DNA from 4 places in the Pseudoalteromonas sp. SR41-8 genome. Region 3 is predicted to be linked to each of the others. Evidence: predicted binding sites of a transcription regulator. Region 3 holds the regulator's gene; each other region holds the start of a gene.
What was found. The regulator LexA, encoded in region 3, represses DNA repair genes until DNA is damaged. The targets are predictions, from matches to a motif close to TACTGTATNNNNATACAGTA.
Positions count from the first base shown of each region.

Region 1: a site for LexA is predicted at 1,833-1,852, ahead of H5162_RS13155 (SulA-like leucine-rich domain-containing protein). Genes of this name have one in related genera too.
Region 2: a site for LexA is predicted at 4,541-4,560, ahead of ruvC (crossover junction endodeoxyribonuclease RuvC). Genes of this name have one in related genera too.
Region 4: a site for LexA is predicted at 4,775-4,794, ahead of H5162_RS08820 (YebG family protein). Genes of this name have one in related genera too.

Region 1 is NZ_JACJEE010000018.1:26,432-34,457, forward strand. Features, by position in the region: gene H5162_RS13150 (YchJ family protein) at 868-1,347, opposite strand; gene H5162_RS13155 (SulA-like leucine-rich domain-containing protein) at 1,388-1,822, opposite strand; gene H5162_RS13160 (sel1 repeat family protein) at 2,047-2,502, opposite strand; gene H5162_RS13165 (NCS2 family permease) at 2,630-3,922, shown strand; gene H5162_RS13170 (hypothetical protein) at 4,266-5,024, opposite strand; gene cysB (HTH-type transcriptional regulator CysB) at 5,342-6,319, shown strand; gene H5162_RS13180 (L-serine ammonia-lyase) at 6,378-7,754, opposite strand; gene H5162_RS13185 (CoA pyrophosphatase) at 7,854-8,026, opposite strand, start outside.
Region 2 is NZ_JACJEE010000003.1:146,021-154,046, reverse strand. Features, by position in the region: gene H5162_RS03590 (hypothetical protein) at 1-313, opposite strand, end outside; tRNA gene H5162_RS03585 (tRNA-Pro) at 479-555, opposite strand; gene H5162_RS03580 (arylesterase) at 662-1,282, opposite strand; gene H5162_RS03575 (ABC transporter ATP-binding protein) at 1,283-1,996, shown strand; gene H5162_RS03570 (ABC transporter permease) at 1,986-4,487, shown strand; gene ruvC (crossover junction endodeoxyribonuclease RuvC) at 4,609-5,133, shown strand; gene ruvA (Holliday junction branch migration protein RuvA) at 5,135-5,752, shown strand; gene ruvB (Holliday junction branch migration DNA helicase RuvB) at 5,760-6,767, shown strand; gene tolQ (protein TolQ) at 7,715-8,026, shown strand, end outside.
Region 3 is NZ_JACJEE010000016.1:14,259-22,284, reverse strand. Features, by position in the region: gene ctaD (cytochrome c oxidase subunit I) at 1-1,336, opposite strand, end outside; gene coxB (cytochrome c oxidase subunit II) at 1,336-2,478, opposite strand; gene lexA (transcriptional repressor LexA) at 2,900-3,517, opposite strand; gene H5162_RS12215 (hypothetical protein) at 3,592-4,386, opposite strand; gene H5162_RS12210 (PaaI family thioesterase) at 4,508-4,951, shown strand; gene H5162_RS12205 (hypothetical protein) at 4,948-5,328, opposite strand; gene H5162_RS12200 (hypothetical protein) at 5,496-6,212, shown strand; gene H5162_RS12195 (endonuclease) at 6,325-6,978, shown strand; gene hmpA (NO-inducible flavohemoprotein) at 7,046-8,026, opposite strand, start outside.
Region 4 is NZ_JACJEE010000010.1:68,181-76,206, forward strand. Features, by position in the region: gene H5162_RS08785 (peroxiredoxin C) at 1-343, opposite strand, end outside; gene H5162_RS08790 (hypothetical protein) at 435-596, shown strand; gene fadR (fatty acid metabolism transcriptional regulator FadR) at 616-1,329, opposite strand; gene nhaB (sodium/proton antiporter NhaB) at 1,749-3,332, shown strand; gene dsbB (disulfide bond formation protein DsbB) at 3,456-3,968, shown strand; gene H5162_RS08810 (DUF6170 family protein) at 3,968-4,270, shown strand; gene H5162_RS08815 (ComEA family DNA-binding protein) at 4,287-4,583, opposite strand; gene H5162_RS08820 (YebG family protein) at 4,845-5,159, shown strand; gene putP (sodium/proline symporter PutP) at 5,230-6,741, opposite strand; gene H5162_RS08830 (EAL and HDOD domain-containing protein) at 7,119-8,026, shown strand, end outside.

The DNA of each region.
Region 1 (8,026 bases), on a different contig from region 3:
ATTATTGTATGTTCAGATCAAAACAATCAAATAAATTAATTGTTAAAAATGTTAACACAATCAAGTCCTGTCTATGCTTGCACTGCAGTGCTACCGGTGGCATTATTGCGCTAAATATGACTTTCTGCAATGCTAATTACTGATTGATTAGTTTTAATTTCATTATTTAGTTTTGTTTTTATGCGTTTTAAATAAATATATTTAATTAAAATTAATAGGTTAGGCTTTGTTTTAATTATTTTAAAAAAATATAAAAATAATAACGATTTATTTTCTAGTTTTTATTATAGTGTTTTTTTGATACTTGAAATTTATTTAACATTTGTTCCTTTATTGTTTTTTGATATGACTAGATCTTAGCATGCTACGGGGTTGGTTCTAACGCAGTATATATATGTTTTATGGATGAGTTAGTTGTTTATAGGTGTTGTTGTGAAGTACTAGAGCATGTTGACCTTTCAGAATTAAAATTTGTTTAATCTAGGAGTGATTTAATCATGACAAGAGGTTTGTAACCTAGTTGGATCGATAACTGCTACCGCGTTATTCTACTGGCGGAAGTAATCTGAGCTTCGGATAATAAATCCATCTCCAGCGGCTATTTTTCAATGTTAACTGCGTTAAATTTACTTGTAATAGGCATGCTATTGACGCGTAAATTCGCCTTATTTTCCCTGAAAATTTCGGCTGGAGAGTAAAAGTAATATTAGTGCTTTAAATCAATGCGTTAGAAAACACATTAACCAAAATTTAGGTTAAGCAACAAATAGTTAATCGCACTTAGACAGACCACGTTGGGTCGCGATTTTTTTGAATTTATGATTATTTATAAAATACTTACGGTAAAAACTACACTCTAAGAAAGTGTTATACGCTGTGGCATTTTTTATATTTTTTACCGCTACCACACGGGCATTCATCATTGCGGCTAATTTTTATATCTGCAACAGGGAAGATATCACCATCGAGATAACGCCACTGCCCATCTTCTTTTATGAAGCTTGATTTTTCATGTAGTTGGCAAAACAAGTTTTGATAAAAATAGCTAACACAAAATTCAACACAACCAGTGTATTCTTGCTGGTCTGCACTGATCACGGCTAATTTTATAAAGCGGCAACTATTAGCAAAATCAGCAATTTCTTTGATTGGGTTTGCTGCTTGTTTTTCTTGTGCATAAGTTTGGTAAATATACTTAGCATTTTTTAAAGCATAAGCAACAAAGCGAGAGCGCATTAGTTGCTCTGGGCTTGTTGCTTGTATATTGCCTGAGTGCAATTTTTCACAGCAATCGCTATAGCTTTGTTCGCTGCCACATAAGCAAAGACTGTCAGTGAGTGAGGTCATAATTAAAATACGCTTTATTAAAAAACGGCATTTTAACAGCTTATTGTGCTAATGCTATCTCTGTAGCTTGTTGGGTTTTAGTAAAACAGTATAGTTTTGCACTCGCTTGGTCTAACTTTAATGACAGGTTAGCTATTTGATTGTCTTTCACAATGTCTGTCCAGGTGATCACCGCTGCAAAGTTACCGTTATGTAGTGCTGAATTTAGTACATACTCTAAATTAACCAGATGCTTTTGCCTAATCACTAATAGTTTACTGGTATCAATAGAACATGAATCAAGTAAAGCTTTACTTGGTACGTGATCCGGTGCAATCAGTAACGTCCATGCGTTTTTATTATTGTAATGGTGTAACACCTTTAGAAGTTCAAAAGTTGCAGAGATCTCATCTTCTATCTGAATCAAATTTACTGATGCGCTTAAATTATCTTGTTGATAGCTTTTAACTGTTCTGATGGTAATTGGCTGTAACATAAGTTTCACTCACTGGTTGTTTATACAGTACTCATATACAGTAGTTTATACAGTGTTTGTGTGCAAGTGTTTTTTGCTATCTTTTTGAACGATTTTTAAATTTATTTGATACCATCAGCTTTGAAAATGTGCAGAAAATTAAATAATACTATACAAAACAATGTATTAATTATTTAAATTGAGGTGGCAATTGATTTTAACGAAAAGGGTAGATTAGTCCCTTTTCAAGGTGAGTTGGGGATCAGGTGAGCAAACTGCTGTTGGTGTATTTGTTCATACAGTGTTGCAGCATAACACTGGGCATCTTTAAAGCGGCGGGTGGCTAGATGTTTACGTAAATCAGTTAAGGCGGTTGTTGCAGGCTCATAGCCTTGGCTACTGGCTAAACTTAGCCATACTGCGCCATGAAAAACACTAGTAGGTACGCCTTGGCCTTTGATAAAAAATAATCCTAGATAAAATTGGGCTCGCTGATTACCTGACATTGCAGCTAAGCGCATCCATTTAGCAGCGAGAGGAGGTTGATCATTTTTTAAATAATACAGGGCTTTATTAACAGTGTTATCAGGAGTATCAGCTTTAACCGCACTGTGTGGGGCTTTGCTCGGTTGGGTGATAAACGATAATACGTTTTCTAACTGTTGTTCTAAATCTAAGCCAATTGGCGAGGTATCTGTCATAGTGCCACACATATTATTGTTGTCATTTACCTGCTCAGTTTAGTCTAATATCAGGTTAATTGTCCTGTTATTCTTGAAATATATGATAAAATCACGCAATTATTGTCATCTAAAATGAAACTCACTTATGCTCGACGCGTTATTTAAAATTAGCGACCACAACTCGACTGTGCGCCGCGAATGTATTGCCGGCCTCACTACCTTTATTACTATGGTTTATATTGTGTTTGTCAACCCTGCTATGTTGGCTGAAGCTGGTATGGATCAAGGTGCTGCGTTTGTGGCAACTTGTATTGCTGCGGCTATTGGCTGTTTTATCATGGGCTTTTGGGCAAATTATCCGTTAGCTTTGGCTCCTGGTATGGGGCTTAATGCCTTTTTTACTTATGGTGTTGTGTTAGGCATGGGCTATACCTGGCAAGCAGCATTAGGGGCTGTGTTTATGTCGGGCTGTATTTTCTTGTTCCTGAGTTTGTTCAAAGTCAGGGAGTGGATAATTAATGCTATTCCATTGGTGTTAAAGCAAGCCATTGCAACAGGAATTGGAGCGTTCTTAGCGTTAATTGCGCTTAAAAATGCCGGGATCATTGTGGCCAGCCCTGCAACATTAGTGCAACTGGGTGATATAACGGCTGCCGGTCCATTGTTGGCTATTTTTAGCTTTTTTGTTATTGCAGCGCTACTTTATCGTGATTTTAAAAGTGGTGTTTTGATCAGCATTTTATTAGTAACTGTGATCGCGCTAAGTCTGGGTTTGGTAGAGTATCAAGGCGTGATATCTATGCCTCCTTCAATTGCGCCTACTTTTATGCAACTTGATTTTTCAGCGGCGTTTGAGTTGTCAATGCTTAGCGTCATTTTTGCATTGTTGTTCGTTGATTTATTTGATACATCAGGCACCTTAGTTGCGGTAACTCAAAAAGCAGGTCTTGCTGATGAACAAGGTAATATGCCTCGTTTAGGACGAGCATTAAGTGCTGATAGCGCCGCAACCATTGCCGGTTCAGTATTGGGCACTTCGACCACAACCTCATATATAGAGTCAGTTGCAGGAGTATCTGTGGGTGGCAGAACCGGACTTACAGCTGTGGTTGTAGGAATGTGCTTTTTATTGATGATGTTTTTTGCACCCTTGGCGAAAATGGTGCCAGCTTATGCAACTGCGGGAGCTATTTTATATGTGTCGGTGCTAATGCTACAAAACCTCAAGTTTGTAAATTGGGATGATATGACAGATGCCATTCCAGTGAGTGTGGTATTACTGATGACGCCGCTAACATTCTCCATTGCTCATGGCATTGCACTGGGCTTTATTTCTTATACAGTCGTTAAAGTATTGTGTGGTAAACGAGAACAAGTAAGCATCAGTGTGTGGATATTGACTGCGATGTTTGTGATCAAATTTGCGTTTTTATCTTAATGAGTTACTAGGGTCTGTTGACTTTTCAAGGTTAAATTTGCAGCAGTCTGTTTGGTATTTAGGCAAGGCAGAACCTATGTGGTGTGGTCATTCCCCATAAATAGGTGATAACGCAGCATCAATGCCAAACAGGCGCAGCCCGAAGGGTTCTGCCTAGGGGCAATTAACTCTTTGTTACTTTGGATGTAAGTAAGGGGCGTGAGCAGGACGCGGAAGCTTTGCTCGGTTTTCACTTAGCCCACTAGGTTACAAACCTCGCGCCGCGATTAAATTGCCCCTAGTTTGAACAAATATTAATCCGCAAAGGTCAACAGACCCTAAGTTAATACAAAGAAAAAGTGGTTTACCACTTTTTCTTTGGTGCAAAAAGTACGTCTAAATCGTCTTGTTCTTGCTCTGCTTTTTTCTTCAGTGCTGTTGCATTAGATGCTTTAAGCTCTGTGCTTATTGCTTCTAAATAACCTTCGAGCTCTTGGCGTTTAGTGGTTATATAGTCATCGCTATAAGCGACTGCAGATACAGTAGCGTAGGCTTTTTCAAAGTATTGGCGTGCAGAACCGACCATATTCGCAGAGCGTGCGGAGATACCTCGTTTAATCTGGCTTTCAATATTAATTCGTAATTGGAGTTTTTCTAAGCGCTTGTCTTCAGCAATAAAAATTTGGCTGTCTACTTTCCCTTTGCCATGCTCTGAACGAAGTACTGCGCGTACTTTCTTAATACCTTGGATTAGTGCTATTAATTGCTTGTCGTTATCGGGTAACACTAAATTTTCTAAGTTAGTGGTGTCGATTGAGTCTCCTAAACGTTCTTTTGCTTCCTTTAAGCGATTCTTTAACTCTTTCGAATTGGGTGATAGCTGCACCATAGCGACTAAAGCATCATGAATACGCCGTTGTAGAATACGTAAAATATGTTCTGACATAGGGATGTTTGCGCTATTTAATAGAACGTCTTCTGATTCTTCAATGATTTTTTTTTGTTTGGTTAAGTCTTTGCGGCGTTCTGTTTCTTGTTTCTCTTTATGCTGTTGTACCGCACTGACCCAGAGGGCAATGACAATCAGTGCAACAATCAACATAATAATAATAGAAACGATCATGGTTTAGGTCTCAAATTTCACAAACTAATAATTTTAATCTTACATTAAATATATGCTAACAGGATAGTTTTGCGCGGCTTATGTAAAAAAGAATTCACTTTCTCATCATTTATTACTATCTGCGTATGATATTTTTTCATTTTGAGCATCAGCTTAAAAGATGGCTACCTCAAGGCGAGGGATTATGCTAGCCTAAGCAGATAACCTTATAAATACGATTCCAGACAGCCTTTTTCTATTGTTAATCAGAAAAAACTTGGCTTGACGCGATGTAGCATTTATAAATAAGCAGTATAACTACACTAAAAAATGCAGCCATGAAATTACAACAACTCAGATACATCGTCGAAGTCCAAAATCATAAACTTAATGTTTCAGCAACCGCTGAAAGTTTGTTTACCTCACAGCCAGGTATTTCTAAGCAAGTACGTATGTTGGAAGATGAGTTGGGCGTGCAGATTTTTGGGCGAAGTGGAAAACACTTAACCCATGTTACCAGCGCGGGCACTGAAATAATTAATATTTCCCGTGAGATCCTTTCTAAAGTAGAGGGTATTAAAGCGGTTGCAAATGAGCATACACTACCTGATCAAGGTAAGTTGAATATTGCCACCACACATACCCAAGCACGGTATGCACTGCCAAGTGTGATCCAAGGATTTATGAAAAAGTACCCTGCGGTGTCATTGCACATGCACCAAGGTACGCCGCAGCAAATTTCTGATGCTGCTGCTCGTGGCGATGCTGATTTTGCAATTGCCACTGAAGCACTACATTTATATTCTGATTTAGTGATGTTACCTTGCTATCACTGGAATCGCAGTATTGTGGTGGCAAAAGACCATCCACTAGCTAAAAAAGCAGAGTCGCTAACCGTTGCCGATATTGCCCAGTATCCACTTATTACTTATGTATTTGGTTTTACTGGCCGTTCAGAACTTGATAAAGCATTTAATGCGCAGGGACTTGAACCACACATTGTATTTACTGCAACTGACGCCGATGTGATTAAAACCTATGTACGCTTAGGTTTAGGTGTGGGTGTTGTAGCATCAATGGCGATTGATCAAATTGCAGATACCGATTTAGTGTGTATTGATGCCAGCCATTTATTTGAAGCCAGCACCACTAAAATTGGCTTTAGAAAAGGCAGCTTTTTACGTACGTATATGTATGACTTTATAGAGCGTTTTGCACCACATCTGACCAAAGAGCGGGTTGAGCGAGCGAGTTTACTACGTAATCAAGATGACGTAGATAAGCTGTTTGAAGATATAGAATTACCGGTTAAGTGACTTTAATCTGTTGAAAACAAAAAAGCCGCATATTGCGGCTTTTTTAATGACTATAAACCTAACACTCAATTATATTTACAGCTAAGCCACCGCGAGCGGTTTCTTTATATTTAGTTTTCATATCGTTACCAGTATCAAGCATGGTTTTAATAACTTTATCCAATGATACTTTTTGCTCGCCACTGCCACGAATAGCCAAACGCGATGCATTTATTGCTTTAATAGCTCCCATAGCATTACGTTCAATGCACGGCACTTGTACTAATCCACCGACAGGGTCGCAGGTTAACCCTAAGTTATGCTCCATGCCAATTTCCGCGGCATTTTCTACTTGTAATACACTGCCACCGACAATTTCAGTCAGTGCACCAGCAGCCATTGAACATGCGACGCCAACTTCGCCTTGGCAACCAACTTCAGCACCTGAAATTGAGGCATTCTTTTTATATAAGATGCCAATTGCGGCGGCAGTTAATAAATAACGAGTTGCAATATCGCGGTCTATTTCTTTAATGAATGTGTGGTAGTACATTAATACCGCAGGTAAAATACCTGCTGCGCCATTAGTTGGTGCTGTAACTACACGGCCACCTGCAGCGTTTTCTTCATTAACAGCAAGGGCAAATAAATCCACCCAGTCCATTGCGCGAAGGGGGTCATTGCTGACTTCAATATTGAGCTTTAAGTACAGGCTAGGGGCGCGACGTTTTACTTTTAAACCACCAGGTAAAATTCCTTCGGTGCGCATACCGCGTTCAATACAGGCTTTCATTACTTGCCAAATATTGAATAGTTCATCTTTTATTTCATCTTCTGTGCGTAAGGTTTTTTCATTTTTCATCATCAAGCTTGATACGCTATAACCTGACTCCTTACACATTTCTAATAATTCTTTGGCACTGCCAAATGGAAAGGGGGCTGGGTTTTCTTCACGGACAGTGAGCGCAGCTTGTTTTTCGTTTTCAAATTCTTCATCGGTAACAATAAAACCGCCGCCAATTGAATAGTAAACTTTACTATGGAGTTTTTCGTCGCCTTTAAAAGCAATGATCTCCATTGCATTTGAGTGTTTTGGCAAAGTTTTACGACGGTGGAATACAATCGCTCCTTGTTTTGGAAACTTTGCTTGATGCACTTGATTTAAGTGGATCACTTGTTCATTTTCAATTTTAGCGAGAATATCGTCTACTAAATCGGCATCAATGGTTTCCGGATCATAACCCGCAAGTCCGAGGATAACTGCTTTGCCTGAGCCATGGCCGATACCTGTTTGTCCCAATGAGCCATATAGCTCAACTTTAATGCTGGTGACATCGGTTAACAAGTTTTGTTGTTGTAGTTCGTTAACAAATAAACGCGATGCGCGCATTGGGCCGACGGTGTGTGATGATGACGGGCCAATGCCAATACTAAACATATCGAATGCACTGATCATAATAACTTTACTCTACTTTTACTCAGCACGATTGCTGCCTTTGAACGGTCGCACATAATAACGCGTAATTGTACCCTTGTAACCCTTTGCAATAGAGATTTAAACTGGTATGGCAAGCTGTTTTGTAAAGTTTTTTATAATGCTAGCAGTGGCTCCCCAAAGTAGTCCGTAAGGAGTTGAAAAACCTTGTAAAGTAATAGTTTTGCCAAAGCGATGAAAAGGTAAGGGTTGCCAATTGTTTACATCAGCGAGTGCGCTGACGGGCAGCAAAA
Region 2 (8,026 bases), on a different contig from region 3:
TGTCTTCTGAATCTAAGCCTGTTTCATATCCACTGAAGACAGGATGTTCTGTTGTCTCTTTAAAGAAGAGCAAACATTGGCGTCCTATTCCTAAGCCTGTATAGCCTCCAATAAGATCGAGAAACATGTTTGTTAATTTATAAAATTTATTTTTGCCATCTTCAATGAAATCAAAATCAAAAGAGCCTAGTTCATCAGAAGTCTCAAATAAACTAACCCTGATACTTAATCTATTCCGAGCATCTAAGACAATATGCTCGCCATTTTTGAGTCTAAACTTTTTCTCACTTAAACTTTGAGAGATCAATATCATAAAACCAAACATTTTGAAGTGTGATAAGTAATACTAATGATAAAAATGGGAACTTGAAAGTGTTTAAAAAATAATAATACAAAGATAATACAAATCTAGTACAAATGGTTTTTTAGAAGTTAGCTTTAAATTTAATGTAAGTGCAGGATATTAAAGGGGAAGTAATGGTCGGTATGGAGAGATTCGAACTCTCGACCCCTGCCACCCCATGACAGTGCGCTACCAAGCTGCGCTACATACCGACGTTGCAAGCAATAGTACGTATATTTTTTCAAAAATCAATAAGCTTTTGTTTGTTTGAACATTTATTGCACGTACTGAGTGAAATAAATCATTTTATGAGGATGTTTAGTTATTTATCCAGTCATTGATCGATTTATACATCACATCTCGTAGTATAGGTTGAGCAGTTTTGTTAGGGTGTATGTTGTCGTTTTGCATCAGGCTATTATCAGCAGCGACATTCAAGATAAAAAATGGCATTAAATGGCTGTTTGTGGCACCGGCAATCTCAGCAAAACTAGCGGTAAATAATCCGGTATAACGTGGCCCATAGTTAGGCGGGATGTGTATTTCCATAATCGCTACTTTGGCATCAGCTTGTTTGCTCTTGCTCACTAAACTGGCTAGGTTTTCTTTTAGGCGTTTAATTGGAAAGCCACGCAGCCCGTCGTTACCACCAAGCTCTATAAGTACATGGCTCGGTTGAAACTCATTAAGTAGGGCGTCTAAACGACGCAGTGCGCCACCGGTGGTTTCGCCACTGATACTGGCATTGATAAGTTGGATTGGTGCTTGCTCGTTGTCGTACTTATCTTGTAACAGTTTAACCCAGCCTTGCTCTTGTTTTAAGCCGTAGGCGGCGCTTAAACTATCACCTAAAATTAAAATTGTGTTGTCAGCTGCCGCACTAAGTGGTTTGATTACTAATAGTAAAACGAAAATAAAACGTAGGATTGAATACATCATATGTCAGCGCTATCTCAATTAAATATCATTCAGGTTAAAGGTCTTTCTAAAACGGTTAATACCCTTGAAGGGGATTTGCCCATCCTCAGTGACATCACCTTTAATGTCAAGTCTGGAGACTCAGTTGCTGTAGTTGGTACCTCAGGTTCAGGTAAATCAACTTTATTAAGTTTGCTCGCAGGGTTGGATCAATCGACTCAGGGATCAATTTATTTAGATGGTGAGCCACTGCATGAACTTGATGAAGAAGCGCGTGCGGCATTAAGAGCTGCAAAAGTCGGTTTTGTATTTCAATCATTTATGTTGGTACAGAGTTTAACAGCACTTGAGAATGTGATGTTACCGGCAGAGCTCGCTGGTGAAAAAAATGCCAAGCAACAAGCACTCGATCTACTGGAAAAAGTAGGTTTAAGTCATCGAATTGAGCATTATCCGTCGCAATTGTCTGGTGGTGAGCAGCAGCGTGTAGCGATTGCTCGCGCATTTATTGGCACACCAAAGATTTTATTCGCCGATGAGCCATCAGCAAATCTTGATAGCAAAAATGGTAAGTTAATTGAGTCACTGTTATTCGAGCTTAATCAGCTTCATGGCACGACGTTGATTTTAGTCACACATGACGAGGCGTTAGCAGCAAAGTGCCAGCATGTGTTACAAATTGAAGCGGGTCAATTAGTTAAAAATACCAATGAGGCTGTGGCGAATGTGGGTTAAATTAGCATTAAAATTATTTAGCCGTGAATTTCGCCGTGGTGAACTCACGGTGATTTGTTCGGCCATAGCGTTGGCAGTATTAACAGTACTAACGCTTTCTATGGTGACTGATCGCATAGGGCAAAGCATTGCACAAAAAAGCAGTGCCTTTATTGCCGCTGATCGCGTGCTGGCAAGCAACCATGAATTACCGGGTGAATATTTAACAACAGCAGGCGAATACAACTTACAAACCGCACAGCTCACTTACTTTGATACTATGTTGTTTGCTAATGACGAAATGCAATTAAGCTCAGTAAAAGCGGTGTCTGAGCATTACCCACTTAAGGGCGAACTAAAAGTTAAAAGCAGCTTAACCGGCGAGGTTGAAGTGGCTACGCAAGGGCCAACTGTTGGTAATGTGTGGTTTAGTGAATCGGTATTTTATGCACTAAATGTAAAAGTAGGTGATACGGTTGAGCTTGGCGCTGCGCAATTTAATATTGAAAAAGTATTGGTGGAAGAGCCAGATGCGCCATTTAATATTTTTTCAAGTAGTCGTCGTGTGTTGTTAAATAACCAAGATGTAGACAAAACTGAAGTGATCCAGCCGGGCAGCCGTGTTTTTTACCGTCAGTTGTATGCAGGGGATGAGAGTAACCTTACTGACTTTTATAGCTGGCTAAAACCACAAATGAAAGAAAATCAGCAATGGTATGGTGTTAAAGACAGACAGTCGCCGATTGCAAATAGCTTAAACCGCGCTGAAAGCTTTCTATTATTAGCGGGATTATTGGGCATTATTTTAGCGGCGGTGGCGATTGCCGTGTCTGCAAAGCGTTATTGCGAACGCCAATATGACCCAGTTGCGATGATGAAAACCTTAGGTGGTAGCCGATCGACAATTCGCAAAATTTACTTACTGCATTTATCACTGGTGTGTGCTTTGTCGGTCATACTTGGCTTAGCCATTGGCTATGGTTTACAAGAGATAGCTACTAGTTATTTAGCTAAATCAATGAACAATACTCTTCCTGCTGCGGGTATAAAACCGTGGTTTGTGGCGATTAGTACTGGCGTTATCTGTGCGGTGATGTTTTCAATCAAGCCGTTATTAGATTTATTTGATATTCCACCGCTTAGGGTATTACGCCGTAACTTAGGCGATAAGCTATTAGTAAGTAAAGTGCATTTAGCGATGTCGGGCTTAACAGTCTTTTTATTAATGTGGTTGTTTAGTAATAACCTTAAAATTACCGCTATTTTGTTTGTCTCCACTTTAATTTTGATTGCAATACTATTTGTATTATCGCGGTTAATCTTTGGCAGCGGACGTAAACTAGGATTGCGCCCGGGGAATAGTTGGTCATTAGCGATTGCTTCGTTGCAAAAACGTGCCAATGCTAATGCGGTACAGTTGATCAGTTTTTCGTTGGCAATAAAGCTATTGTTATTTTTAGTGGTGCTGAAAAACGATATGATCGCAGATTGGCAATCGCAACTTCCAAGCGACGCGCCGAATGCTTTTTTAGTCAATATAACCGAAACTGAATTGCCAGACGTAACAAGCTTTTTAGAGCAAAAAAATATTCAAGTATCTGAGTTCTATCCGACTATTCGTGGTCGCGTAAACGCTGTTAACGGTGAATTAGTTGCTCGCGAAGTCTCATTGCAAGACAACGAGAAGAAAGACGAAGAAGCACGCGCAGGTATTGGCCGTGAGCTAAATCTTACATGGTTAGAGCAAGTCCCTGTGCAAAATGAGATCATAGACGGGCAGTGGTTTGGCGACAATGCCACCGCTGAGGTATCCATCGAAGAATCTATGCTAGAACGTTTAGATGTGAAACTGGGTGATACGCTAACATTTTTGATTGGCGCCCAGTCATTTGATGCCAAAATCACCAGTGTTCGTAAAGTTAATTGGGCTACTTTAAAGCCTAATTTCTTTATTATATTAAGCCCTGATGTACTGGCTGATTTTCCTGCGACGTATATTTCATCAGTGCGTATCGAAGCCGAGCAAAAACGCGATTTTAGTGAGCTACTACGTGCCTACCCGACAATCAACGCCATCGACGTTGACAGCTTTGTCAAACAAATACGTTCTACTATTTCGCAAGTATCGCTGGCAATTGGATTTGTACTGGCGATAGTGGTGATGTGTGGTGGCTTGGTTTTAATTTCGCAAGTGCAAGCAAGCCTTGGTGAACGGATGCAGGAAATTGTCATATTGCGTACCTTAGGCGCCAAAGGGCGGCTAATAAAAAATGCCACTTTATATGAGTTTTTATTGCTGGGCAGCGCTGCTGGTTTTGTCGCTGCGTTGGTCAGTGATGTGGCTTTATTAATAGTGCAACGTGAGATGTTTGACTTAGCAGGTAAGCTGCACCCGCATATTTGGCTTATTGGACCATTAGTGGGTGGTGTGTTTGTGGCATCACTGGGCTACTTTATGATAGCTAGAACCATGCGTAAAAATACCCAAGGGTTACTACGCTCTTTAGCCTAAAAGGTTAGCAAGTAAACAAGCCCGTTTTTACGGGCTTTTTTATGCCAATAATGCACTGGTAATTTATACAGTGCTCTGGCATTATTAGCGTACTTAACTATTTACACTGATTGGGCAAGTATTGGCTATTATTTTAGGGATTGATCCTGGCTCACGATTAACCGGTTATGGGGTGATTGCCCATCAAGGTGCTAAATTTACTTATTTAGGCAGCGGTTGTATAAAACTGGCCGATCACGAGTTTCCTATTCGATTAAAAATGATTTATCAGGGGATCAGTCAACTAATCGAACAATTCTCTCCCGATCATTTTGCCATTGAAAAAGTATTTATGGCGCATAATCCTGATTCAGCTCTTAAATTAGGCCAAGCCAGAGGAGCTGCAATTGTTGGTGCGGCAATGGCTGAGTTACCGGTGTTTGAATACTCGGCGCGGCAAATTAAACAAGCGGTGGTAGGGCACGGTGGTGCCGATAAATCGCAAGTGCAGCATATGGTTAAAAATATTTTAAAATTGCCAGGCACACCGCAAGCGGATGCAGCCGATGCATTAGCCATTGCGATATGCCATGCTCATTCCGATCAAAATTTAATAAAACTAGCGGGCAGTGCCAGTAAAACCGTTAGAGGACGATTAAGGAAATAACATGATAGGTCGCTTAAATGGCATCTTAGTAGAAAAACAACCGCCAGAAATTTTGCTTGAAGTAAGCGGTGTTGGTTACGAAGTTAACATGCCGATGACGTGTTTTTATGATTTACCAAACATTGGCGAAAATGCCATTGTGTATACTCATTTTGTAGTAAGAGAAGACGCCCAGTTATTATTTGGCTTTAATAATAAAATTGAGCGAGCATTATTTAGAGAGCTATTAAAAGCCAATGGCGTTGGGCCAAAGCTCGGATTAGCAATACTTTCAGGGATGTCGGCTAAGCAATTTGTTAGCTGTGTGAATAACGAAGATGCCACCAGTTTAGTGAAACTGCCAGGTGTGGGTAAAAAAACCGCAGAGCGCCTGGTACTTGAAATGAAAGACCGATTAAAAGATTGGGGTAATGACTTATTCACGCCATTTAGTGATAATGCAGTTATAGAGCCCGCCTCTGACGCACTTATTGCTAATAATGCGGCAGATGATGCAATCTCTGCGTTAGTGTCATTAGGTTATAAATTGGCGCAAGCACAAAAAACAGTAAAATCAGTGGCCAAGCCTGGTATGTCTACAGAGGTTCTGATCAAAGAATCTCTAAAATCAATGTTGTGAGTAAACCATGATTGAAGCGGATCGTTTAATAGATGCGACTGAACAAAGTAATGAAGATGTAGTCGATCGCGCGATTAGACCAAAACTATTAGCCGATTATACTGGTCAGCCCCATGTTAAACAGCAAATGGAAATATTTATAGAAGCTGCACGTAGTCGGGGTGAAGCGCTTGATCATTTATTAATATTTGGTCCGCCGGGTTTGGGGAAAACCACACTAGCAAACATTGTTGCCAATGAGCTAAATGTCAGTATTAAAACAACCTCGGGCCCAGTGCTTGAAAAAGCCGGTGATTTAGCCGCACTACTGACCAATTTAGAAGAAGGCGATGTACTTTTTATTGATGAAATACATAGGCTAAGCCCGCAAGTTGAAGAAATACTCTATCCTGCAATGGAAGATTATCAACTCGATTTAATGATTGGTGAAGGGCCTGCAGCTCGTTCCATTAAGCTCGATTTACCCGCTTTTACCTTAATTGGCGCAACCACTCGCGCAGGCTCGTTAACTTCACCACTTAGAGACCGTTTTGGTATTGTGCAGCGTTTAGAGTTTTATTCGGTGGCAGATTTATCGACTATAGTGGGGCGTTCTGCTCATTATTTAAATTTAGCCATGTGTGATGAAGGTGCCATTGAAATTGCTAAACGCTCTCGTGGTACGCCACGTATCGCTAATCGATTATTACGCCGGGTACGAGATTACACGCAAGTTAAATCAGACGGTACTGTAAATGCCGAAGTGGCAGAGCTGGCACTTAATATGATTGATGTCGATAAAAGCGGCTTTGATTATATGGACCGTAAATATTTACTCGCGATCATTGAAAAGTTTATGGGGGGTCCGGTAGGGTTAGACAACTTAGCCGCCGCTATCGGTGAAGAAAAAGAAACCATTGAAGATGTGATCGAGCCTTACCTCATCCAGCAAGGATTTATCCAACGTACGCCAAGAGGGCGTATTGTGTCTGATAACGCCTATCATCACTTTGGCTTATTACCCAAACAAGAATAAAGTACATTTATTGTAGCTGTATGCGTGCGTATGGCTGCAAACTCACCTCTCACATCTTCTATACTGTTCTTTTAGCCACTATTCAAATGTCTATTTTGCTGTGTTTAAGTTAATCGCGTGATTAGCATATTACTTAAAGTTTAGATTATTTAGTTATTTGGGCTAATACAATTCACATGCTGTTAAGTTTGTAAACGATATTGTATGCGCCATAGCGAGGTAGTGCTGTGCGTGATTTGCAGACAAAAAAAAGCCCGCATAAAATGCGGGCAAACAACAAGTTGAAGGAAGTAATCTAAGTAACACTGCTTAAATTCATCAAGTTTTATCAAGAAGACTTTAAGCATAGCAATACGAAAAATCAGAATCATATTGCAAAGAACTGGGCTGAATGAAGTATTCATTGCTGCGCTAGCTCGGTATGGGAGAATAATACGCAATAGTTGGTTTTTGTTCAAACTAGAAAAATTTAATTTTCAGATAAAAAAAACTAATAGCAAGATTTTTATGAACGCTTTATTTTTGTTCATAAAGTTCACGGTAATATATTAATTTGTTGAATTTGTGATGTTTTATTTGTTTGAGTGTTTTTTTTATAGATTAGTTAAACTGTTGCATTGACCATGCTTACAGTCAATTATGCTTGTTTATTCATTAAGAGTGAATAAACGGGGTGTTTTACACAGTTTTTGTTTATAAATAAGCACCGCAGCATGTATTTACCTTAACAGCCCAGTCTTAAATAGTTGCGTTAAGATTGACTAATAAGGTTATAAAAATGGTGTCAGCCTGCTCTTCAACGTTTTTTGTTGCTAATTCACAGCAATAGCGTTGTCAGTACTGAGCTGAATCGATACACTAGTTGCAACTTTTGGCCATTTTTTCGGTCATATACCTAGCGTATAATGAAATGTTATTTATACAAGAAATCTTATTAGGAGTTTAATGTGGGTTCAGGGCTTAATTTTTTAGATTTAATTCTAGAAGCAAGTTTTCTTGTGCAATTAGTTATGCTGGCATTAGTAGGTATGTCAGTGATGTCATGGGCAATTATTTTTCAGCGCAAAAAAGCAATTTCAGATGCATTATCCAATACTAAGCGATTTGAGCAAAAATTTTGGTCAGGCATTGATTTAAGTAAACTCTACAATGAGATCTCATCGCGTAGCGGTAGCTCAACCGGCGTTGAAGCATTATTTATAGCAGGCTTTAAAGAGTTTGCTCGCCATAAGAAAAACTCTTTTCAAAGTGCTAGCATT
Region 3 (8,026 bases):
GGAAAAACAATACATTCACGCTCACTAACGACAACCAAAAATGCCATTTAGCCAAGGTGATATTGAACATATTTCCCGTCCATTTTGGCAGCCAATAATACGCCCCGGCCATAATTGAAAATATCGCCCCAGTCACTAACACATAATGAAAATGCGCCACCACAAAATAAGTATCATGGTATTGAAAATCAGCAGGAGTAATCGCCAGCATCAACCCAGAGAAACCACCTAAAGTGAATAACACAATAAACGCAATACTAAATAACATAGGCACTTCAAAACTAATCGAACCACGCCACATGGTGGCTACCCAGTTAAATACTTTGACCCCAGTTGGCACCGATATCAGCATAGTTGCATACATAAAAAATAATTCGCCAGCGACAGGCATACCTGTGGTAAACATATGATGCGCCCAAACTATAAAGCTAAGTAAAGCAATCGAAGATGTGGCATATACCATAGAGGCATAACCAAATAATTTTTTACGTGAAAAGGTCGGCACTATAGTCGAGATAATGCCAAAGGCTGGCAGAATCATAATGTACACTTCAGGGTGACCAAAAAACCAAAATATGTGCTGGAACATCACCGGATCACCGCCCCCAGCAGCATCAAAAAAGCTGGTTGCAAAATACTTATCAGTCAATACCATAGTCACAGCACCGGCCAATACCGGCATCACAGCAATCAATAAAAAAGCGGTGATAAGCCATGTCCACACAAACAGCGGCAGCTTCATCCAAGTCATACCTGGCGCACGTAAATTAACGATAGTTACAATCACATTGATTGCGCCCATAATTGAGCTAATACCCATGATGTGAATAGCAAAAACAAATAATGCGGTATTATCGTTACTGTAAGTTGTTGACAGTGGTGCATAAAAAGTCCAGCCAAATGCCGGGCCACCACCTGGCATAAACAGGGATGCCAGTAAAATAATAAAAGCAAAAGGTAAAATCCAAAAGCTCCAATTATTCATCCGTGGTAATGCCATATCTGGTGCGCCAATCATGAGTGGTACCATCCAGTTAGCCAATCCTGTAAAGGCCGGCATAACGGCACCAAATACCATGATCAAGCCATGTACTGTGGTCATTTGATTGAAAAAGTGAGGCTCTACTAACTGTAAGCCAGGTTGAAATAACTCTGCGCGGATCACCATCGCCATGGCGCCACCAATTAAAAACATCGTCAACGAAAAAATTAAATATAAGCTACCGATATCTTTATGGTTAGTAGTATAAAGCCAGCGTTTAAAACCTTTCGCAGGATGATGATGTCCATCATGGTGTGCAGCTTGATCATGTTGTTGCTCTGTTACGCTACTCATTATTTAGCCTCCGAAGTTGCATCAATCGCGGCTTGTATCTGACTCGGTTGAATTACATCCCCAGTGTCATTGCCCCATGCATTACGCTTATAGGTGATCACAGCTGCTAGCTGCTTGATTGATAACTGCTTGTCAAATGCTTGCATAGCGGTACCTGGGCGACCATGAAGCACTACATCAATATGATCTTTAATATCTCCTAATACTACCGGACTGCCTTTGAGCGCCGGGAAAACCCCCGGTAAGCCCATACCTGTTGGTTGGTGACACGCAGCGCAACTGGCCATATAGACTTGCTCGCCGAGTGTCATTAATTCTTCTTTTGGTAATGTTTGATCTAATAATGCAGCATCAGCAATTGCAGCGTTTGCTTTTGCCTGCTTAGCTTCGCTCAGCCAGTTTGCAAATGCTTGCTCAGATTTAGCTTCAACCACCACAGGCATAAAGCCATGATCCTTTCCGCATAGTTCTGCACATTGCCCTCGATAAATGCCCTCTTCATTAATTCTGGTCCAAGTTTCATTGATAAACCCAGGGTTAGCATCTTTTTTCACTGCAAAATCAGGCACCCACCAAGAATGAATAACGTCGTCTGAGGTCATTAAAAATCGTACTTTTTGATTAATTGGCAACACCAAAGGTTTATCAACTTCAAGCAGGTAATTAGGGTTTTTATTTGCAAGATTAGTTATTTCATCTTGAGGTGTAGCAAGCATTGAATAAAACTCAACATCTTCACCCATGTACTCATAATGCCATTTCCATTGAGAACCAGTAATTTTAATCGTGATATCAGCTTTACTAGCATCTTCCATTGCAATCAAAGTTTTTGTCGCAGGAATTGCCATACCAATTAAAATCACAAACGGGATTGCCGTCCAAAGGATTTCAACTTTAGTACTTTCATGAAATTGGGCTGGTTTTGCCCCTTTAGATTTACGGTGGTGGATCAGTGCCCAAAACATCACGGCGAACACGATGACCCCAATCACACAACATATAATAAATATTGTCATGTGCAGCTGATAAACATCATTACTTATATCTGTTACGCCCTTACGCATATTAAACTGGCTATTAGCCAATACTTGCTGCGGTAGAACAAACAATATAAGCCACAAGGTAGAGCTCAATTTACCCATGTGACGGCTCCTTTAAATGCTATTGCAAAACGCAAAGCGAAAAGGCGGCACAGCTTTATTCGCGCCAATTCGTTATTTTTTATTGTTACTGAATATTAACGCAACCCTAAATTATGCTATTGAGCAAAATTGTTAGACTTTTAAAGTAGCTGTTAACACAGTGTATTAACCAATTAGTTAAAAAATGAACAATTAGCAAGTTTTAAGAGCAATTAAATTCTTTTTTGGTGCATAAATAACAGCTAAAAATCAGCGCGTTATTTTGTAATTAGGGATAATATTAGAGGGCTAAAAGTAGCTGACAAGTAGATTTGATAGGGCTTAGGACGCTATAGCTAAGTATAAAATCTAGCCATTAAAGCGGTAAAAAATTAAATGCACCAAACTTCACCAATTTGGTGCAAAATATAGATCAAAAAATTTACATCCAATCAGCGTTGCGGATCACCCCAACAGCTAACCCTTCAATATTGAAAGATTCATGTTCAAGATCCACTTCAATCGGTGAAAATTCATCATTTTCAGCATGTAAAAAAACTTTTTTACCTGCTTTTTCAAGGCGTTTTACTGTTACATCGTCATCAACACGGGCAACCACCACTTGGCCATTTTCAGCAACTTGAGTGCTGTGTACTGCCAATAAATCGCCATCCATAATACCAATGTCTTTCATACTCATGCCTTGCACACGCAGTAAAAAATCAGCAGCCGGTTTAAACAAGAGTGGATCTATTTTGCAATGACTTTCAACATGCTGCTCTGCCAAAATAGGCTCACCAGCGGCAACTCTGCCTATTAGAGGTAAACCAAGTTGTTCCGGCTCATCCTCTTCAACTAACTGAATACCTCGACTAGCACCGGGCTTCATTTTAATAACGCCCTTTTTCGCTAATGCCTTTAAATGTTCTTCCGCTGCATTAGCACTTTTAAAACCTAACGTTTGCGCAATCTCAGCACGGGTTGGCGGCATACCGGTATCTTTAATAAAAACTTTAATAAGTTCGAGAATTTGAGCTTGGCGATTCGTTAATGGGCGCATACAACTGGTTTTCCATACAGTACATTTAACTGTGAGTATATACAGTTATCTGAAAATCGCAAATATAAATTGGCTTAAAATCGCGCCGTTAATAACAAGCTCATACTATTTAAACCACTTCCAGAATCAAGCGCAGATCCAAGACCAAACTTTAATGCTACATGTTGATTAAACCAATATTGCGTTTGCAGTTCATAGTTGTCTTTTAGATTTTTCTGATTACGAATATTAGCAACGACTCCCACTGACCATGCTTGATTTACATAATAAACCGCCTGCCCCTGCACATAACGATAACGCCCTGCCAATTGCTTTAGCTCTAAATCCCAACCTTGATTGCTAACTATATTTGTCCAACGAACATAAGGAGCATAAGTCCATTCAACCGCGACTCTTTCATTATCTTTGCCAAACCACATATCATGGCGCTCTAAGCGACTGTAATATACATTGAACCCTAGTTGTAACTGCTCATTCATTTGCTTACCAACAGCGGCACTCACTAAATAATCAGTATTTTGCCAATAGCTATTATCCTCACAGAGGCGCTGCGCGCTGGCACTAATAACTAATCCTGCGGGACCATAGATGGCAGCATCGGCATTTAAATAGCTAAAATCATCATTAGCAAACCCACCAATAGCATAATTATTGACTTGATTTAAATACGCTTTTAGCTCGTATGGACCAGTCAAAGATTCAAGATCTTGCGCAAAATATCGGTACCGTGCGCCTAAAAAAGATTCATCTAAACCAGCTAAATCGGTAAAACCAATATCGAGTTGATGTTTGGTACTAGCAACAGCCTCCGGCTGAGCAACAAGGCTCATTAATAATATTGCACCACATCCAAATACCTTTACTTTCATCCTTAAGATCCATTAACAGTTAGATAATATAGGTACATTTTATCTATTTTTATGATCTTAACTGTAGGAAAATGTTTAAAAGTGTAGACTGATTTAGTAAATAACTTAGTGAGGTAGACAGATGAGTATTTGGTATCAACCGATCACCCTAGCACAATGTAAGCAACTTGATGACGGCATAAGTGGTCAAGGCACATTGATGAAAACCATGGGCATTGAAATAAGTGAAATAGGCGATGATTATTTAGTAGCAACGATGCCCGCGATCCCAGCTCATCATAACCCTATGGGTATGGTGCATGGCGGCGCAAATGTTGTACTTGCAGAAACGGTGGCGAGTTATGCTGCAAACTTTGCTGTTGATTTTACAAAGTTTTATTGTGTTGGCCAGGAGATCAATGCCAATCATCTAAAAGCATCACGTAATGGTATATTAACCGCGATAGCAACACCACTACACTTAGGCAAGCGTACATCCGTATGGGAAATAAAAATCACCAATAGTCGTGGAGAACTGTGCTGCGTATCAAGAATGACCGCAGCAATTGTAGAGCGAAAAGGCTAACTTGAAAGTGGATAAATTGTAATTTCAATACCTGCGCCAATAGCAGAAATACGCAATAAAGTATCGGCACTGAGCGCTTGATTAAAGCATTTTGGCGAAGTGCCTGATTCAAAGCCAATATCAAAGGTGCGCTTTGAGCATGATAACCACTGCTTTAATGCATTGCGTGAGCAAGATTCAATTAACTCACATAAGTGGTTAATCGCTTTATCTGGTGAGATAACGTCTTCATTAGACTCAATACGTGCTAGTTGACGGTACTCATCTTTATCGTAATGCAAAACCACAGCACTTTTTTTTAAGTCTGCAACTAACAAACTAATATCTTGCTTTGATTCAAGCTCTAGATCTACATTTAAAAATTGAATTTCCGACATTGTTTCATTTTTACCCTGCGTTAATAACAACGCAAACTTTAACCTAATTTTGCGTATATACCAAATCTAGAGTAGCTAGTTTTATTTTGTTGATGCGACAATTTGCCACATTGGCAAACTCAATATAATTTATAGAATACCGCACTAATAACAAACAGGTAGTCACTATGGATAAACGCATTTTTAAACATGCGCGTAAGTTTCACAAATGGTTAGGTTACTTATTAGCGCTACAAATTTTTGCATGGTTACTCGGTGGTTTAATTATGAGTGCTATACCGCTTGAAAAAGTTCACGGTAAACATTTAGCTGCGCGGCAATTAAATAACCCATTCAAACAAGCTGATTATCTAGCCTCAGTTGATAATATCGTTGCACAAATTACTCAACCAAGACAAATTAGTTATAGTCACTTTTTAACAATCCCTACCATTATTGTGAGCAACAGTAACGGTGAGTACAGCTTTAACGGAGTTACTGGCAGTCCTTTGGTAGCACCGAGTAAAGCGCAAATTATTGCCAATGCCCAAGCTCATCTATTAATTAATGCGCAAGTAACAGACGCGATCAAACTAGCTAAAGGTACTCGCGAAGTTGGCTTTAAAGAAAATATTTGGCAAGTAAATTTTGACGATACGTTTAACACCACACTATATTTATCCGCTGATAGTGGCCAAGTTATTACTGTTCGCAGCACAATTTGGCGAATTTTCGATTTTTTCTGGATGTTACACATAATGGACTATGATCAACGTGAAGATTTTAATAACCCATTATTAATTAGTTTTGCAGCCAGTAGCATATTGTTTTGTTTAACTGGCTTTATTTTATTACTACAAAATATCCGTTTTAGAAAACGTACTTCCCGTCGCCCAAGTAGCTAACCTTACCTTGTAGATGAGTTAAAATTCCCACTACATCACACAGTTAAGCGATTTACTTTTTGAATAATCGCTCTAAACTAGCGCTTCCTGTAGTTCACTAAAGTGATTGGATATGCCGCATTTAATTATTGCGCTGGTATTGTGTTGTGTGAGTTTTAACCTTTATGCAGAACAATTCACCAGTTTTTACAGCGCAAAAAAACACCTCATCAAAACCCTTCCTGATAACGCCACCAGCCTCTATTGTGGCTGTAATATTAAACGCCAAGGTAAAAAACTGGTGCCCGACCCAAATGCATGTGGTTATGTGCCTCGCAATGCGGTTACTCGTTCAGGCAAACCAAATGCGCGCGCAACTCGGATTGAGTGGGAACATATTGTGTCTGCATGGGAATTTGGTCACCAGCTACAATGCTGGCAAGATGGCGGCCGAAAAAATTGCATTAAAGTCAGTGCGCAATTTCGGAAAATGGAAGCTGATATAAATAATCTCGCTCCGGCAATTGGTGAAATAAACGCAGACCGCTCTAATTATAGCTTTGGCATGATTGCAGGTAATGCAAGCCAATATGGTCGCTGCCAAGTAAAGGTAGATTTTAAACAGCGTGTGGTAGAGCCGCCCTTTTATGCACGAAAACGCATTGCCGATGCTTATTTTTATATGCAAAAAACCTATGGTTTAAAAATTTCCGACAAGCAACAAAAATTATTTACCGCATGGCAAAACCAAGCTTTGGCAGCGAAAAATAGCAATGCTGTACTTTAAATAGCCAAAACCATAAAAAAGGCACATTTCGCGCCTTTTCACTTAAAACCTGCATTTAGTTTCGTCATTAAATATCTTGATGTGGGCCAAACACCTCGAAGTGAATACGCTCAGCAGCAACTTCTAATACGAGTAATTGCTGTTTAATTGCAGCCATAAACCCCGTTGGGCCACAGATGTAGAAATCACCTTCTTCAAGCGGTAGCTGCTCAGCAACAGCGCTGACATTCATCAATCCAGTAAACTCAGCTCCCTCGCCACCTTGATTAAACCAAGTGTAGTAATTTAATCGAGTATGCGCCGCGGCTTGCTCTGCCAAAAACTGACTAAATGAATGCTGCAGGATATTTTCACAGGCGTGTAAATAGGTGACCGCTTGATTCGATGTATCACATAATAATGTTTGTAGCATTGCCAGCATCGGTGTTTGGCCAACGCCCGCAGAAATTAATACCACAGGTTTTTTATTTGCGCGTAAAAAGAAGTCTCCAGCCGGTGGATAAAGCTCCACAACGCTGCCCTCATCAAGTGAGTGCAAATAATTAGATACAATCCCCGCTGCTGGCAATAACTCTTTTTTCACGCTAATACGGTAATTTTCACCATTACTTTGCTGAGAAATAGAGTATTGGCGTATCTCACTATACTGTGCATAAGCTGGTTTTACTTTGATACCTAAATACTGCCCTGGTTTATGAGTCATTACCGCTTTACCATCGACTGGCACTAAAGTAAAACTGGTTACTAACTCTGATTCAGGCTGTTTTTTAGCAATAACAAATGCTCTAGTACCCGACCAGCCACCGTGGTTATTTTTACTGTGCTCGTATAGTGCCGCTTCTTCGGTAATACAAATATCAGCAAGTAGTGCGTAAGCCTCACGCCATGCATATTCAACTTCAGCTGTAAATTGCTCAGGGATCAATTCTTTTAAAGTGCCAATCAGGTGTCCGCCAACAATTGGATAATGCTCAGGTAAAATATGCATGCTGGTATGCTTATGATTAATGCGTGCCAGCGCCTCTTTTAATACGGCTAAATTATCAAT
Region 4 (8,026 bases), on a different contig from region 3:
ATGCTTTACAGATTTCGTGCTTAACATCTGCAACTAGTGCGTATTTAACTGCACCGATACCGCCGTCTGCAACAGCAGTGTTACGCCATGCGTTGTGTGAGAATTGTGAATCGATTGAAACACCAATTACTTCTACGCCACGCTTTTGGAATTCTTCATAACGCTTGTCAAAAGCAATTAGTTCAGAAGGACATACGAAAGTAAAATCTAGTGGGTAAAAGAAGATGACTGCTTTTTTACCTTTGATTGTTTCGTGAAGATTGTAGCTATCTACGATCTCGCCGTTACCTAGTACTGCTGCAGCGGTAAAGTCTGGTGCCTGGCGGCCTACTAATACACCCATTTTATTCTCCAAATATTTGAGTTTGCTTTTAATTGCTTACGCAATGCTTGCCTTTAATATGGGATCTAAAAAGTAAATACCAAGGGCTAACATGCATAATTATCAAATTATTTTAGAGACTAAAGACTTAAAAGAACAATCGTATTTTCCGATTCACGTCATCGAAAAATGCGAACGACTGTTTGTCACTCGCTATTTGTTACTAATAACAGCAACAAAAAAACCTGCAGATGCAGGCTTTTTATCGGTATAACTACATATTAAATGCGGTATTAATCCATGATATTTTCAGGCATATCACCGCGAATTTTTTGCCAAATTTCACCTGTTTGATGACCATATTTTCGCATCATTGAAATTGCGCCGTCATGTTCGCGTTTCTCAGCAAGTATGGTTAAATCTTTATAGAATTGACGCGCTAACTGACGCGTGCCTGGATCTGAAAAGTAATGACAGCCAATCTTAGAGTAAAAACCTTTAAAGCCATTGAGAATAAGCACATAAATACGGTTATTACCTGCAACAGCTAACTCATGGTGTACCTTGTAATCATAATCAGCGAAAGCTTGTGCACTATCTTCAAGCTCATCACTTTGCGAGAGGATTTCTATCACGCGATCAGGTGCTAGCTTAATGGCTGCACGAGTGTAAATAGCGCTAATGTTTGTTCGCGCAGAAAGTAGCTGGTCGGTTAACTCGGGCATTTTATCTTCATCAAGACGCGCTAAGGTCTCTAAAATATTAAGTCCTGAAGTTTCCCAAAAGTTATTTACTCGTGTCGGTTTACCGTGCTGGATTGTTAACCAACCATCGCGCGCTAAACGCTGTAATACTTCACGTAAGGTTGTACGAGTGACACCGATTAATTCTGATAACTCTCGCTCAGCCGGAAGAATAGAACCTGGAGGAAAATCACCATTCCAGATTGACTCAACAATGTACTCTTCGGCAAACCCTGCTGGGCTTTTCGCTTTAAAAATTCTCATTCAATTCCCACTTGAGTTACCACATAATATTACTTTTAACGATTAACTGACTGATTGTACCAGATGAAGCCAAACTAACAAGTAAAGTCACCCCATTAATTCACCTTCGATAGCAGGTTAAAGCCTCTATCTAACTAAGTTTTCTAAAATGGATAAAAATTAATTTATTGCTCTTTCATTGTCTAGTTCTTCGATATTAAATTAAGGTATTAACCCTAAAGAGTAATAGACTTTTAACTTCATTGTGCACACTATATACACCCATTTAGCTATTTCAGCTACACTAAATATAGCGCGGAACGCATAACAGATAAAAGGTACTCGATGTTGTTTATAGCTTTTTTGTTTACACCACAGCTAGACTACATTAACTTAACCAACAATAGTTATACTTAAATGCAAAATAATAAGGAACACCTATGCAACAGAGTGTTTTCAATGCAATTTTTAAGAATTTTTTAGGCTCGGCCCCACAGTGGTATAAATACACAATTATTGCTTTTTTAGCTATTAACCCTGTGTTGTTTCATATCAACCCTTACATGGCTGGTTGGGCATTAGTTTTAGAGTTTATCTTTACTCTCGCGATGGCGCTGAAATGTTACCCACTGCAACCCGGCGGTTTACTTGCGATTGAAGCACTATTCATAGGCATGACAACTGCAGGGCAAGTAGAGCATGAAATTGTTCAAAATGTAGATGTAATCTTACTGCTGATCTTTATGGTCGCAGGTATCTACTTTATGAAAGATTTACTGCTCTATATTTTTACACGCCTAGTGGTGTCAGTTCGAAGTAAAACAGTACTTTCCTTGGCGTTTACTATTGCGGCGGCATTTCTTTCTGCATTTTTAGATGCACTTACAGTTATGGCGGTGGTTATAGCTGTCGCCATGGGCTTTTACAGTATTTACCATAAAGTCGCCTCTGGGAAAGATTCCACTAGCGAACATGATATTAACGATGATAATCAAGTACGCCCGGTTAATCGTCAGGAACTTGAAGAGTTTCGAGCTTTTTTGCGTAACTTATTAATGCATGCCTCGATAGGTACAGCCATTGGCGGAGTTTGTACTATGGTAGGTGAACCACAAAACCTCATTATTGCAGAACGAGCAAGCTGGCAATTTGGGGAATTTTTCTTGCGTATGTTGCCTGTTACTATGCCTGTATTCATAGCTGGCATTATCACTACAATATTACTTGAAAAGACAAAAACGTTCGGATACGGCGCCAAATTACCAGAGACGATTCATCAAATACTAGCTGATCATGCAAAAGAGCTCGATAGCAAACGTACCAAACGCGATAAGGTTAATTTGATGTTTCAGTCATTAATTGCTGTATGGTTGATCATTGCATTAGCATTACACCTTGCCACTGTTGGCTTAATCGGCTTATCCGTCATTATTTTTGCAACTGCGTCCGCTGGTATAATTGAAGAGCACCAACTAGGAAAGGCTTTTGAAGAAGCACTGCCGTTTACTGCACTGTTATGTGTATTTTTCTCAATCGTTGCAGTCATTATTGACCAACACTTATTTACTCCTGTAATAACTTGGGTACTGACATTTGAAGGGCAATTACAGTTAGTTATGTTTTTTGTCGCAAATGGCCTACTCTCGATGGTCAGTGACAATGTCTTTGTTGGCACTGTTTATATTAATGAAGTGGCGGCAGCATTAAAAGCAGGGCAAATTAGCCGCGATCAATTTGATTTATTAGCGGTGGCAATTAATACCGGTACAAATTTACCAAGTGTTGCCACACCTAACGGTCAAGCTGCATTTTTATTCTTACTAACATCGACCCTTGCTCCCGTATTGCGATTATCCTACGGTCGTATGGTTTACATGGCACTCCCCTATACCATAGTGCTAACGGTTGTTGGCTTAGCAGGGACATATCTTGGCCTAAGTGAAATGACTGATTTATTCTATCAATGGGGCTGGATTGAGCACCATAGTGCAAGCTTACAAAGTATAGGAAGTTCTGGGCATTAAATAATCCAAACAGTAAATAAAGCTGCTTCGGCAGCTTTTTTATTGTTACAAATCATATTTATCCTTGCGCGTAGTTTAATGACTAAGTCATAATTCATCCACAAATTATAGACTGGATATTTTATGACTTGGTTAGCAAATTTAGCCCAACAACGCAGTGCTTGGTTACTACTCGCTTTTAGCGCTTTTATTTTTGAATTAATCGCATTGTATTTCCAATACCAAATGGGCTTAGAGCCATGCATTATGTGTATTTATCAACGTACTGCCATGCTAGGGTTACTAGCCGCAGGGTTAGTCGGCGCAGTCAGACCAACCAATTTAATTTGCCGTATAACAGCATTTTCAGCATGGGCAGTTGCTAGTATTTGGGGTTACTTAATTGCACGCCAACATATTGATATGCAAACGACAACCGATCCCTTTGCGTTTAGCTGCGAATTCGAGCCTAATTTTCCATTACCATTACATGAGTGGATGCCACATTTTTTTGCTGCGACAGGAGACTGTGGCAACATCGATTGGCAATTTGCAGGGTTAAGTATGCCAGCATGGATGGAGATCATTTTTGCGGTATTTACTCTGATACTGATAAGCGTTGTAGTAAGTCGTTTAATAATTAAAAAGTCGCTGTGATGATTGCATTATTTTCAAGTCAAGTAACGCAATTAAAATCGTTTAAAATACGTCAACGTCAGCAAATAATTGCGATTGCAGTGAGTATGTTAACTCCAATGCAAAAAATCAGTTTGCGTATTATAAAGCTGATTTTATTGATCCCAGTATTTCTATCATTAGCGTATATCGAAGGTTGGCTGTTACTTCCTGTATTACTGGTGGCTGGGTTAAGTTACCCGTTGTTAACCACCCCTGTTGAAATTCAATTCTCTAAACACTATTTGAGCAAGGCTATAAAGCAATTTGAACAGGGCGAATAATTCGCCCTGTAGTTTTTTAAAATGTAACTTTGCCATCCAGTTTAGCGACTAATTTATCGCCAATACCTTTCACCTGCGCTAGATCTGCAACAGACTTAAATTTGCCTTGCTCGGTACGGTAATCAACTATCGCTTGTGCTTTTGATTTACCAATACCTGGCAGCTGGGTAAGCTGCTCGACTGTTGCTTGATTAACATTGACTAACTGAACTTTACCCATACTTTCAGTAGCTTCGGTTTTAGTTACAGCGGCACCACTAGGCAATGATATAGCCAAGCCAAGCACTACGACTATTAAAGTTAAAAACTTCATGTTTCTCCTCCATGATGTCCATACGTGGACTCAATTAATAGTTGACTTTAATGCCTTCACTTTTGGACTACTTCCAAATAAAGTCATACTAAAAAAGTGCGACTATTTAAATAAAGTAAAGTTGTACCTCTTTGTCAAATCCTAATAGTAAAAAATAAAAATGTTCACTTGCAAAAAGACCAATAAACAATTACTGTACATAAAAACAGTAATCAATCAAGGTGAACTTGTTATTCACCAAGCAAATTGGCAGGAGAAATCATGGCTGTTGTTGTTAAATATGTTGTAGAGAGAAACGGAGTCGAGCGTATGACGTTTACTACTAAAAAAGAAGCTGACGCGTATGACAAAATGCTTGATATAGCAGAGTCGCTTGAGGTTATGCTTGAGAAAGTTGATGTACCACTAAGCGAACAACAAATCGAATCGCTCGCACTTGAGATTGCTAAAAGTAAAGACGACTTTATGAATGTACTTAAAGGCGGCAAAGAGGCAATACAGAAAGCACCAACGGCGAAAGTAAAAAAAGAAAATGTAGCGTCTATTAAAGCCAGCACTGATAAAGAAGCAAGCTAAAAAATCATAAGTTAACTAACTAAAAAAGGGCAATTAATTGCCCTTTTTTAGTTATAAAAATTACTACTCGTTATAGCCCTCGTTCAACTTCATCAAATAATTCGGTGATCTCTTTATTTGGTGGCGCTGTTGATAAGCTCACTGTAATGATTGCAATTGTTGCAAGTATAAAGCCCGGTATAATTTCATAAATGATACTGCTGAGACTCTCTCCATTTATGGTGATTGGCGCATATATCCAGATCAACACTGTCCCTGCACCCACAACCATACCACTGATCGCACCTTGTAGATTCATTCGCTTCCAATATAAACTAAGTAATACTAACGGGCCAAACGCAGCCCCAAAACCTGCCCACGCATTACTTACTAAATCTAAAATAGAACTGTCGCGGTCATAAGCCAAATAAATAGCAAATAATGCAACGAGTAGTACACTAATTCGACCAACTAAAACCAGCTCGGTTTGTGATGCATCACGGTTTAAATAAATTTTGTAGAAGTCTTCAGTCAAAGAGCTTGAACAAACCAATAACTGAGATGAAATAGTACTCATAATCGCAGCTAAAATAGCAGCAAGTAAAAAGCCGGCAATAAGTGGATGGAAAACCAATTCAGATAATACTAAAAATATCGTTTCTTTATCGTCAATCAACATTTGATTTTCGATCATGTAAGCAGCACCAAATAGTCCTGTTAACACTGCACCAATTGCTGATAAGGTCATCCACGACATACCAATACGACGCATAGTAGGCATATCTTTAACAGATCGTACTGACATAAAACGCACTATGATATGCGGTTGACCGAAATAACCTAAGCCCCATGCCATTGCAGAAATAATAGCGATGGTTGAACCGCCTGCAAACCAATCTAACATATTAAGAGAGTGGACTTCGCTCTCTTTCGGAGCGCTTAACAGCAAGTCATAACTGGCATTAGTAAGTGTGTCTAACACTGGCTGATCTAGCATCATATAAGTAACAATAGGTACAGCAAGTAGCGAGATGAACATGATGCAACCTTGCACAAAGTCAGTCAAACTCACAGCTAAGAAACCACCAAACAATGTATAAAGTACGACGACCCCGGTTGTCACATAAAGCCCCGTTTCGTAACTCATCTGAAATGAGTTTTCGAATAATTTACCGCCAGCGACAACGCCTGAAGAAGTATAAAGTGTGAAGAAAACGATGATCACGATTGCCGAAATTACACGTAATATATTTTTATTATCAGCAAAACGATTAGCAAAGTAATCAGGAATAGTAATCGAGTCATTCGCTTTCTCAGTATAGACACGCAGGCGTGGCGCTACTAAGAAGTAGTTTGCCCAAGCGCCAAGTACTAAGCCTATTGCAATCCAAACTTTACTTAAGCCAAATAGATACATAGCACCGGGTAAGCCCATAAGTAGCCAACCACTCATATCCGATGCACCGGCAGATAGAGCAGCTACAGCTGGTGATAAACTTCTGCCACCCAACATATAGCCCGACACATCGGCGGTAGACTGCTTATAAGCGTACAAGCCAATACCTAGCATTACGATAAAATACGCAGCTAAAGAAATAATCATTCCAGTTTCCAAACTCGCCTCCAACTCTGAAGTTAAAACCTGGCTTTTAATCCTAATAATGACTCATAAATCAATACTATATAAAGTCATTATTGGTGTAAAAACCAACCTAGAGCTTGACTATATCACGCAAAGGGTGAATAACTCCAATTACTAAGTTAACCTTACAATGATATAGGGTTAAGCGGTTTTACCTAATGGTTAATTATTTGACTATAGAACATGGTAATTAATACTTAATTACCCTAGGATTAGATCGATGATTTTGCAATTAATCAATACTATAGTATTGATATTTTAAATATAGTTAATGCTATTTATGTTGTTTTATCTTATATTGCCCAAGTAATCGCTTAACTGATGTGGACCCGCTGTTTATGTATTTTTATGCTGCACGCCAACCAATTTTAGATCGAAACAAACAACTTGTAGGATATGAGTTACTTTTTCGTGACGGCGTTGATAATGTATTCCCAGATATTGATGGTGACGAGGCAACTAGCCGGCTAATTGAAGGTAGTCAATTCAATTTTGGCTTAGAAGATCTCACCGATAATAAACCAGCGTATATCAACTTTACGCTTGAAACATTACAAAAAGGCTACCCAACTCTGCTTGGTAAAGATCAGATTGTTGTAGAAATACTCGAAACAATTCAACCAGGGAAACGCTTACTCGCGATCGTCAAAGACTTAAAACAAAAAGGTTATACGCTCGCCCTGGATGATTATATTCACCAGCCTGTATGGCGTCATTTTTATCCTTTTATTGATATTATTAAAATAGATTTTCTCAATTGTGAAGTTGACACTATCCACAGCATAATCGAAGAAATTAAACCTTATCCGCATATAAAATTATTAGCAGAAAAGGTAGAAACCTACGAAAAGTATCAATTAGCATTAGATCTTGGCTTTACTTACTTTCAAGGGTTTTTCTTTTCCAAACCAGAAATGGTGCAAAGTAAAACCTTGCCGCCATCAGAGATAGCTCTTGCCGAGCTGCTTTATGAGACATCCACTGTTGAAGTCAATTTAAAGAAAATTACCGACGTATTTGAGCGAGATGTAAACCTCTCTTATAAATTATTACGTTATAGTAATTCAGCGGCATTTAAGCGCAGAGCTGAGATCAGCACCATCAAACAAGCACTAATTGTGCTAGGTGCAGCAGAAATTAAAAAGTTTTTATCCTTGTTGTTTGCAGCTCAAGTTGCTGGTGATAAACCCGCAGAGTTAATACGCTTATCGTTAACTAGAGCACGCTTTACTGAGTTGCTAGCTAT